One region of the Paenirhizobium cremeum genome, then DNA from elsewhere that is predicted to be linked to it. Evidence: predicted binding sites of a transcription regulator. Region 1 holds the regulator's gene; the other holds the start of a gene.

What was found. The regulator PhoB, encoded in region 1, activates phosphate uptake and scavenging genes when phosphate is short. The targets are predictions, from matches to a motif close to TGTCATNNANCTGTCAT.
Region 2: the regulator PhoB is predicted to act here: its motif matches at 2,711-2,727, upstream of ACLBKR_RS09670 (UDP-2,3-diacylglucosamine diphosphatase).

Annotation. Positions count from the first base shown of each region.
Region 1 is NZ_CP180217.1:126,526-131,555, reverse strand. Features, by position in the region: gene ACLBKR_RS00660 (aspartate aminotransferase family protein) at 1-643, opposite strand, end outside; gene ACLBKR_RS00655 (GcrA family cell cycle regulator) at 1,083-1,607, shown strand; gene phoB (phosphate regulon transcriptional regulator PhoB) at 1,710-2,393, opposite strand; gene phoU (phosphate signaling complex protein PhoU) at 2,426-3,139, opposite strand; gene pstB (phosphate ABC transporter ATP-binding protein PstB) at 3,188-4,003, opposite strand; gene pstA (phosphate ABC transporter permease PstA) at 4,017-5,030, opposite strand, start outside.
Region 2 is NZ_CP180217.1:1,927,723-1,932,752, reverse strand. Features, by position in the region: gene ACLBKR_RS09685 (NADP-dependent malic enzyme) at 1-1,242, opposite strand, end outside; gene ACLBKR_RS09680 (hypothetical protein) at 1,493-1,645, opposite strand; gene ACLBKR_RS09675 (TetR/AcrR family transcriptional regulator) at 2,021-2,617, shown strand; gene ACLBKR_RS09670 (UDP-2,3-diacylglucosamine diphosphatase) at 2,778-3,638, shown strand; gene ACLBKR_RS09665 (ABC transporter permease) at 3,825-4,973, shown strand; gene ACLBKR_RS09660 (ABC transporter ATP-binding protein) at 4,984-5,030, shown strand, end outside.

The sequences.
Region 1 (5,030 bases):
AGATCAGGAGAAGACCGTTGTCATCGCAGATCTTGCGCAGTTCCCGCAGGAAACCGGCAGGCGCGGTGCGGATGCCGCCCTCGCCCTGAACGGGCTCGATGAGGATGGCTGCCGTTTCGTCAGTAATCGCCGCCTTCACAGCTTCCAGATCGCCGAAAGGCACCTGATCGAAACCCGGCGCCTTGGGGCCGAAGCCTTCGAGATATTTCGCCTGGCCGCCAGCGGCAATCGTCGCCAGCGTGCGGCCATGGAAGGCGCCTTCAAAAGTGATGATGTGGAACCGCTCGCCATGTCCCTTGGAGAACTGATAGCGGCGGGCCGTCTTGATGGCGCATTCAAGCGCCTCTGCACCGGAATTGGTGAAAAACACCCGGTCGGCAAAGGTCGCCTCGGTCAGGCGCTTGCCGAGCTTTTCCTGGCCTGGGATCTCATAGAGGTTCGAAAGATGCCAGACCTTATCGGCCTGCTCACGCAATGCGCCGACGAGATGAGGGTGGGCGTGGCCCAGCGAATTCACGGCGACACCCGCTGCGAAATCGAGATATCGCTCTCCGTTTTCCGTAATCAGCCACACGCCCTCGCCTCGCTCGAAACGCAGCGGAGCGCGCATGTAAGTCTGATAAAGCGGAGAGGCCTCGGCCATAGCGAAAGACTCCTTTCGAAGAGCTTTTGTCTTTTCGGGTGCGGACCGCACCGGAACCCCTGTTCCGCCGGGTCCAAAAAATCAAAAATGCCGCCTTGCGGCGGCGGCTGCACTATCGTCATTTCGCCCCTCCCTGTCAACGAAACACCGCGGAAAAGCGGAATTTTCGCCACTCGGAGTCGAGGGACAGAGCCAAGCGGCGCATGGGCGAACATGATCGCGCCTCGGTAGCAAGTTGGGGAAAACTTCGAAATCGATTCCCGATGATTCCGCCGACTCTTGTCACGGAGTCAGCCTCACACTAGGTTAAGAACCAATAAAGAAATTGCATGCGGCGGAATTAGTCACCGACAGTATCGAGGCAGTTTTGTTTCGGAATTTTCCGAAGCAACGGCGAGGGATTCTGCCAGCACGAATTGCGACCGGCGGAGAAAATGGCATGAACTGGACGGATGAGCGAGTAGAAAAGCTGAAGCGGCTTTGGGCCGAAGGCTTGAGCGCGAGCCAGATTGCCGCGCAACTTGGCGGAGTGAGCCGCAATGCCGTTATCGGCAAAGTTCACCGCCTCAGCCTCCCGGGCCGCGCCAAGGCCGGCGGCAGCGTCGCGACGACGCGGACGGCAAAGCGCACGGCGACGCCGCCCCGCGCCCAGAACTATGCGCCGCGCGTCACCACCCGCACCGTTGCGCGGCCTGCCGGCGCCAACATGCTCAAGGAAGAAATCGAGATCGAAGGCATCGAGGAAATCGATATCGCTCCGGCGAGCAACGTGGTCGTGCCGATTTCCCGGCGTCTGGCGCTGACGGAACTCACGGAACGCACCTGCAAGTGGCCGATCGGCGATCCTATGAAGGACGATTTCCATTTCTGCGGCTGCGAGTCGTCCGATAATTCCCCTTATTGCAACTATCACGCCAAGCTCGCCTACCAGCCGATTGGCGACAGGCGTAGGTCGGCTCGATAAAGTCCGGCGTCTTCGGACAAAACCGGAAATGTAAAAACGGGCCTTTCGGCCCGTTTTTTGTCTGTCACAACGTATCCGCAATGTGATCCTGGAAAAACCCAATCAGGCTTCCATGGAATATCCCGCGCCGCGCACGGTGCGGATCACATCCTGCATATTCGAGAAGTTGAGAGCCTTGCGAAGGCGACCCACATGCACGTCGACCGTGCGTTCGTCGACATAGATGTCGTGGCCCCAGACGCCGTCCAGAAGCTGGGAACGCGAGAAAACGCGCCCGGGGGAAGCCATCAGGAACTCCAGCAGACGGAATTCGGTCGGCCCAAGCCGGACTTCGCGGCTCTTGCGATGAACCCGATGGGTCTCGCGGTCCAGTTCGATATCGCCGCAACGCAAGACACTGGAGAGGACCTCCGGACGTGCGCGGCGCAGCATGGCCTTGACACGCGCCATCAGTTCCGGGGTCGAGAACGGCTTGACGACATAGTCATCCGCCCCGGTCGCCAGACCGCGCACGCGCTCGCTTTCTTCGCCGCGGGCCGTCAGCATGATGATCGGCAGACGTTCCGTCTCCGGCCGCATACGCAACCGGCGGCAAAGCTCGATGCCCGAGACACCGGGCAGCATCCAGTCGAGGATGAGCAGGTCGGGAACCCGCTCCTGCAGCCTCAACTCCGCTTCATCGCCACGCAGGATGGTCTCGACCTCGTAACCTTCAGCCTCGAGATTGTAACGAAGAAGCACGCTCAGTGCTTCTTCGTCCTCAACGACAGCAATCTTGGGCAACATCGACTTCAACTACCTCTCTCAGGACCGACGGCTCACTCGGCGATGGCGCCGACGGTAGCCGTCAGGTCTTCCTTCGGGCGCTCGCCTTCCGGCTGAGCGCCCGTCGCCATGTAGTAGATCGTCTCAGCGATATTGGTGGCATGGTCGCCGATGCGCTCGATGTTCTTGGCGCAAAACAGAAGATGCGTGCAGCTGGTGATGTTGCGCGGATCTTCCATCATGTAGGTCAGAAGCTCGCGGAAGAGCGAGGTATAGATGGCGTCGATCTCCTCGTCGCGATCACGGATCGACTTGGCCTTTTCGGCCGAGCGTGTCGTGTAGACGTCGAGCACTTCCTTGAGCTGCACGAGCGCAAGCTCCGACAGATGCTCGATGCCGCGGGCGAGCTTGCGCGGAACGCCGGTGGCCTGAACGGCCATGACGCGCTTGGCGTTGCTCTTGCCGAGATCGCCGACCCGCTCCAGGTCATTGGCAATCTTGAGCGCGCCGATGATCTCGCGAAGATCAGCTGCAACCGGCTGGCGGCGGGCGATGGTGACGATCGCCTTGTCGCCGATCTCGCGCTCGGCGGCATCCATGATGACGTCGTCGGAGATGACCTTCTGGGCAAGGGCGGCATCGGAATTGACAAGCGCGCGAATGCTGTCGCCCACCATCTGTTCGGCAAGCCCACCCATCTCGGAGATGCGGCGCATCAGGTATTTCAGTTCCTCGTCATAGGCCGAGTAGATATGCGATGAAGACATGTTCTTGGTATCCTTGAAATGGAAGATCGATCACCGGATGCGGCGACATCAGCCGAAGCGGCCCATGATGTAGTCCTGCGTGCGCTGATCGTCCGGATTGGTGAACATCTTGTCGGTATCGTTTTCCTCGACCAGCAGACCGAGGTGGAACATCGCCGTGCGCTGGGAAACGCGGGCCGCCTGCTGCATGGAGTGCGTCACGATGACAATCGTGAAGTTGGTTCTGAGCTCGTGGATCAGTTCCTCGACCTTGGCGGTCGCGATCGGATCGAGTGCCGAGCAAGGCTCGTCCATCAGGATGACTTCCGGGCTGACGGCGACTGCACGGGCAATGCACAGGCGCTGCTGCTGGCCGCCGGAGAGACCGGTGCCAGACTCATGGAGGCGGTCCTTCACCTCGTTCCAGAGGCCGGCCTTCTGAAGGCTGGTCTCGACGATCTGGTCGAGATCGGCCTTCGACTTGGCGAGACCATGGATGCGCGGGCCGTAGGAAATGTTCTCGTAGATCGACTTCGGGAACGGGTTCGGCTTCTGGAAAACCATGCCAACGCGCGCGCGCAGTTCGACCACATCGATGGACGGATCGTAGATGTCCATCTCGTCGAGCGTGATCTTGCCGGTGACCCGGCAACCGTCGATCGTGTCATTCATGCGGTTGAGCGTCCTGAGGAAGGTCGACTTACCGCAGCCCGAAGGGCCGATGAGCGCGGTTACCGTATGCTCGCGAACGTTCAGGTTCACGTCGAAAAGCGCGCGCTTCTCGCCGTAGTAAACCGAGACGTCCTTGCCAATCATCTTGTAGTTCACATCGCTCATTTTCTGATCCAGCGCCTTTTCAACTGCTGATTCCGACATCATGTTCATGTCTCTTCTCCCTCTACCAGCGCCGTTCGAAGCGTCGCCGCAACAGGATTGCGCCCACATTCATTACCAGAAGGAACAGGAGCAGAATAATGATCGCTCCCGATGTACGTTCGACGAAAGCACGCTCCGCCTCGTTCGCCCACTGGTAGATCTGCACCGGAAGGGCGGTCGACGGCTCGAGCGGCGTACCTGGATAGTTGGCGACGAAAGCCACCATGCCGATCAGCAGCAACGGTGCCGTTTCACCGAGAGCATGCGCCAGGCCGATGATCGTGCCGGTCAGGATGCCCGGCATGGCAAGCGGCAGCACATGATGGAAGACCGTCTGCATCTTCGAAGCGCCGAGGCCGAGCGCGGCAGCGCGGATCGACGGCGGCACGGCCTTCAAAGCCGCACGCGTGGCGATGATGATGGTCGGCAAGGTCATCAGCGTCAGCACGAGACCGCCGACAATCGAGGCCGAACGCGGCAGGCCCATGAAGTTGATGAACACCGCAAGACCAAGAAGACCGAATACGATCGAGGGGACGGCAGCAAGGTTGTTGATGTTCACTTCGATCAGGTCGGTGAAGCGGTTCTTCGGGGCGAACTCTTCAAGGTAGATCGAAGCCGCGACACCGATCGGCAGCGAAAGCACGAGGACGATCAGCATCATGTAGGCCGAACCGATGAGTGCCACCCCGACACCCGCCGCTTCCGGACGGCTCGATGCGCCGTTCACGAAAATGCCGGTGTTGAAGTGCCCGGCAAGCGCGCCGCTTTCGGCGAGCTGGTTCATCCATGCGAGCTGCTGGTCGGAAACCTTGCGGTTCTGCTCGGCAACCGACAGATCGATCTGGCCCTTGTAGGCGGAGTCGATGTTGGCGTTGGCAAGCAGGGTCACCGGAACCGTCTTTCCGATCAGCGATTGATCGGCAAGAACCATATCGCGCAATGCCACGCGAACGCTGTCGGACAGCATGTCCTGAACGGCGCGCGCCTTGACGCGATCACTCGTATCGACACCGAGGACTTTGGCGACCGCATC
Region 2 (5,030 bases), 1.8 Mb from region 1:
TTCGGCGGCAGCGCGCGCCACGGCCGGCGCAATTCGCAGGATGAGCCGTGGATCGAAGGGGGACGGGATCAGGTAGTTCGGGCCGAAGGTCGGGGTTTCGCCCGTATAGGCGCGGGCCGCGACCTCGGAGACTTCTTCGCGCGCCAAAGCCGCGATGGCGCGCACAGCGGCCATCTTCATCTCTTCGTTGATGGTGGTCGCGCCGCAATCGAGCGCGCCACGGAAGATATAGGGGAAGCAGAGGACGTTGTTGACCTGGTTGGGGAAGTCGGAGCGTCCTGTGCAGATCATCGCGTCAGGGCGGGCTTCCCGTGCGAGATCCGGCATGATCTCCGGCGTCGGATTGGCCAGCGCCATAATCAGCGGCTTTTCGGCCATTTTCTCCAGGAGTTCCGGTTTCAGCACGCCGGCGGCGGAAAGCCCGAGGAAGACATCGGCGCCATCGATGGACTCGGCCAGGGCGCGCTTGTCGGTTTCTTGTGCATAGACCGATTTCCAGCGGTCCATCAGCACCTCGCGCCCGACATAGACCAGGCCTTCGACGTCGTGGACCCAGATGTTCTCGCGGCGCGCACCAAGCGTCACCAGCAGGTTGAGGCAGGCCAGTGCGGCGGCGCCTGCGCCGGAGGCGACGATCTTTACCTCGTCGATCTTCTTGCCCGCCAGTTCCAGACCGTTCAGGATGGCGGCGGCGACAATGATCGCCGTGCCGTGCTGGTCGTCGTGGAAGACCGGGATGTTCATCTTTTCGCGAAGCTGGGCTTCCACCTCGAAGCATTCCGGGGCCTTGATGTCCTCAAGGTTGATGCCGCCGAAGGTCGGCTCCAGTGCCGAAACCGTCGACACCATGGTGTCCACACTTGCGGCGTCGATTTCGATGTCGAAGACGTCTATGCCGGCGAACTTCTTGAAAAGAACCGCTTTTCCCTCCATGACCGGCTTGGAGGCCAGCGGGCCGATATTGCCGAGACCGAGCACGGCGGTACCGTTGGAGATGACGGCGACGAGATTGCCGCGGGCGGTGTAGTCGGCAGCGGTCTCAGGTTCGTCGCGGATCGCAAGGCAGGGAGCGGCCACACCCGGGGAATAGGCGAGCGCCAGGTCGCGCTGGTTGCCCAGCGGCTTGGTCGCCTGAATCTCGAGCTTCCCGGGACGGGGATAGCGGTGATAAAACAGGGCCTGTTCATCGAGATCCGCCGTTGCGGTCGTCGGCTGCGGCTTGTTCTTTTCGGGAGCGTTCATCGGGTCCATCGGCATCGTCGTTTCAGGTTATCGAAATCCCTGAATACACCAATTGGCTTCCGGTGGAAGTCCCATTCGGTTCCTATCGCAACCGCATTGCCGACAGTGCACCGGCGATGGCCGGACGGCGGACCCGATCCGGCCATCGCGGCGCTTTGCCGGACCTGCATCGGCCGGTCCGACATGCGCCATCGGAGGCATGGCGTTCGCCAGTGGCGGTGGCGAAAACCGATGATCCGAGGGGCGGGTATCAGACTGACGGCGTGATGACCGGCGGCAGCGAGGTGGGACCGATGCCGTATTTCGATTTACCGGACGGGGTGCTGCCTGTGGTTTCGCTTGTGGTCTGTGCGCAGGCCGCGAGTGTCATGACCAGGCCCAGTGCGACGATCAGTTTCTTCACGGATTTTCTCCTTGTCGGGCCTTTTTCGGGAGAACGATTCTCATGACCCGGGATGAGATGTTGATGTGTAATCAGTTCCGGTCTATATTGAACACAAATGTTCAAAAGTCAACACGAGCGTCTATTTGACGCAGGCGGCATGAACGGGGCTGCCCTAAGGAGTTCAATGTGGTATCGCCCAAAGAGAATCCGGTATTCCGTCGGTTGGCCATTGTCGCCCGTCCAGGGGCGAGGAAGGAAGGCGAAGGCTTCCGGGGGTGATATGAGACCGGTTGTCTCTCAATTGCGATATGAAAAGGTTTCAGGCGGATTCTGTTGCCGGAATGATCGTCGGATGAAGCATGTCCGGCCGGCGGCCATGGAGGGTTCCTTCACGTGACAAATGTAAAATGCCGTATCTATGACGCCGCGATGCGGCTTTTTTCCCGAAAAGGGTCCGATCGTGTGACGATCAGCGACCTTGCGGAAGAGGCGGGCGTGGCCCGCGGGACGGTCTACAACACCATACCCGATCCCGGCATGTTGTTCGAGCAGATCGCCGGCGACCTGGCGGATGAAATGCTGCTCAAGGTGCGCGCCACCTTGGAAACGATAAGCGATCCTCCCCTGCGGCTGGCCTGCGGCATCCGGCTTTTCATTCGCAGGTCGCACGAGGAGCCGCAATGGGGCCGTTTCATGGTTCATTTCGGCTTCAGCAACCGGACGCTTCAGGGGCTTCTTGCGGGGACCTCGGGCGAGGATCTCAGGTCGGGGATCGAGAACGGCCGTTATACGATCCCGCCGGAGCAGGCCAATTCGGCGCTGGCAATCATCGGCGGCGCGACGCTTTCCGGGATGATGCTGGTGCAGGAGGGTTACAAGACTTGGCGCGATGCCGGCAGCGAGGTCGCCGAACTCGTTCTCGTGTCGCTCGGGGTGGAGCGCGGGGAGGCGGGGCGCATGTCCCGGCATCGGTTGCCGGAACTCATCTGACGGCAGCTTCTCGTCGCACCTTCCTCCCCAGAAGCCGACCGGGCAGGGTATTTTGCCCGGTTTTGTGCGGTCCCCTGTCGCATATCCCCAACATGTCATCATCCTGAAACACGAGTCTGGTTTGAGCCAGTTCATGATTTCATGAAGCGAGATCCAGAGGATGGCGACCGTGAGTGGGCAGACGGAAACGCGGCATTTCAGAACCCTTTTCATTTCCGACGTGCATCTGGGTTCAAAGGCGGCGAAGACCGATTTTCTTCTCGATTTCTTGCGGCAGCACGAGGCCGACACGATATTTCTCGTCGGCGATATCGTCGATGGCTGGCGGCTGAAGCGGAGCTGGTACTGGCCGCAGGACTGCAACGACGTCGTGCAGAAACTGCTGCGCAAGGCGCGCAAGGGAACCCGTATCGTCTATATTCCCGGCAACCATGACGAATTCCTGCGGGGTTTCCCGGGCACCCATTTCGGCGGGATCGAGGTCGCCGAGCGCATGATCCATGAGACCGCCAACGGCAAGAAATATCTTGTTCTGCACGGGGACGAGTTCGACGTCGTGGTGCGCAACGCGCGGCTTCTCGCCTATCTCGGCGACTGGGCCTATGACACCGCCATCGCGATCAATGTGGTGCTCGCCGGACTCCGGCGCCGGCTTGGGATGCCCTACTGGTCGTTTTCCTCCTGGGCCAAGCAGCAGGTAAAGCAGGCCGTCAACTTCATCGGCGAGTTCCAGCGCGTGGTGGCCGAGGAAGCCCGTCGAAACGAGGTCGACGGGGTGATCTGCGGCCATATCCACCATGCCATCATGGAGGATATCGACGGTATCCATTACATCAACACGGGCGACTGGGTGGAAAGCTGCACCGCCATTGCCGAGCATCCGGATGGCCGCTTCGAGCTGATTTCCTGGGGGCATCTCGTGGGCGCGGCCAAGCCCGCCAAGCAGCTTGTCATGGCGCCGGTTCCGCTCGCTCTCGCGCCGGTCAAGCAGGATACCGGCGAGGATGTCCGCGCCGCGTGAGGACGTTTGCCGTCCGGTCGGCGGAATGACCGGTTTTTGTTGTGGTTTTGCTGCACCTAACAATCTTTAACGCCGGTTAAGGATTTCATCCTTGTGCGGTCCGGCTATACTGCGAGGAATCGTATTTCGCGCAGGCGGCCGTCACTGGCGAGTGCGCATGGCCAAAGCGTAGAAGTCGTCGGGACAGTGAAGCCGGTTCATCCAGAAAGCGCGTCGATCGAGATACACGACCTGCCCGATCGGGCAGGACGGCGCATCGAGTTGCGTGGGGTCTGGCGCAACAACAGCCTCGGTGCGATGCTGCACGATGCGGGTCGCCTGGCTGACGGGGAGGCCGGCATCGTCGAAATCGATCTCTCGCGCATTTCGGCAATGGATACCGCCGGTGCGTGGCTGATCCGTCGCTTCCTTGCCAAGCAGAAGGCTGAAGGGGTTTCCGTCGCGGTGACCGGCGGCACCGAAGCCATGCGGGAACTCATTTCCGCCATGCCGGAAAAGGTCAACTCCCCGGGCAAGGGTGAGGCCAGGGGGCCTCTCTTCCAGCGCTTCTTCGCGCCGATCGGCGAGACGGTGGTGGAGCTCTGGCAGGACTTCGTCGCCATGATGTTCGTTCTGGGTTCGGCGGTGCGCGGCGCCCAGACCAAGCTTGGCCGGGGTAGCGGCGTTTCGCCGGCGTCCGTGGTGAACCAGCTCGACCACATGGGTGTTAGGGCCGTTCCCATCATCGTGCTCATGTCCTTCCTGATCGGGGCGATCATTGCCCAGCAGGGTGCCTTCCAGCTTCGCTATTTCGGGGCGGAAGTCTTTGTCGTCGACCTCGTCGGCATCCTGCAACTGCGGGAAATCGGCGTATTGCTGACCGCGATCATGATCGCCGGCCGTTCGGGCAGCGCGATCACCGCCGAAATCGGCTCGATGAAGATGCGCGAGGAAATCGACGCGCTGAAGGTCATCGGCCTCAATCCGATCGGGGTCCTGGTATTTCCGCGGCTGGTGGCGCTGACCATCGCCCTGCCGCTTCTGACCATCGTTGCCAACTTCGCGGCCCTTTACGGGGCGGCACTCGTCGCCTGGGCCTATTCCGATATCACCTTCGATGTCTTCACCGGCCGCCTGCACGATGCAGTCGACTATTCGACCATAGCTTCGGGCATGATCAAGGCGCCTTTCATGGCGCTCATCATCGGCATCGTCTCGGCGGTCGAAGGCATGAAGGTGGGGGGCAGCGCGGAATCGCTCGGGCAGCACGTCACCGCGTCGGTGGTCAAATCGATCTTCGTCGTCATCCTCGTGGACGGGCTTTTCGCCATGTTCTACGCCGCAATCGACTTCTGAGGAGGGATGAATGGCAGACAATCCCTCCGGCAGGCAGAAGCGCGAGGCGGTGCTTTC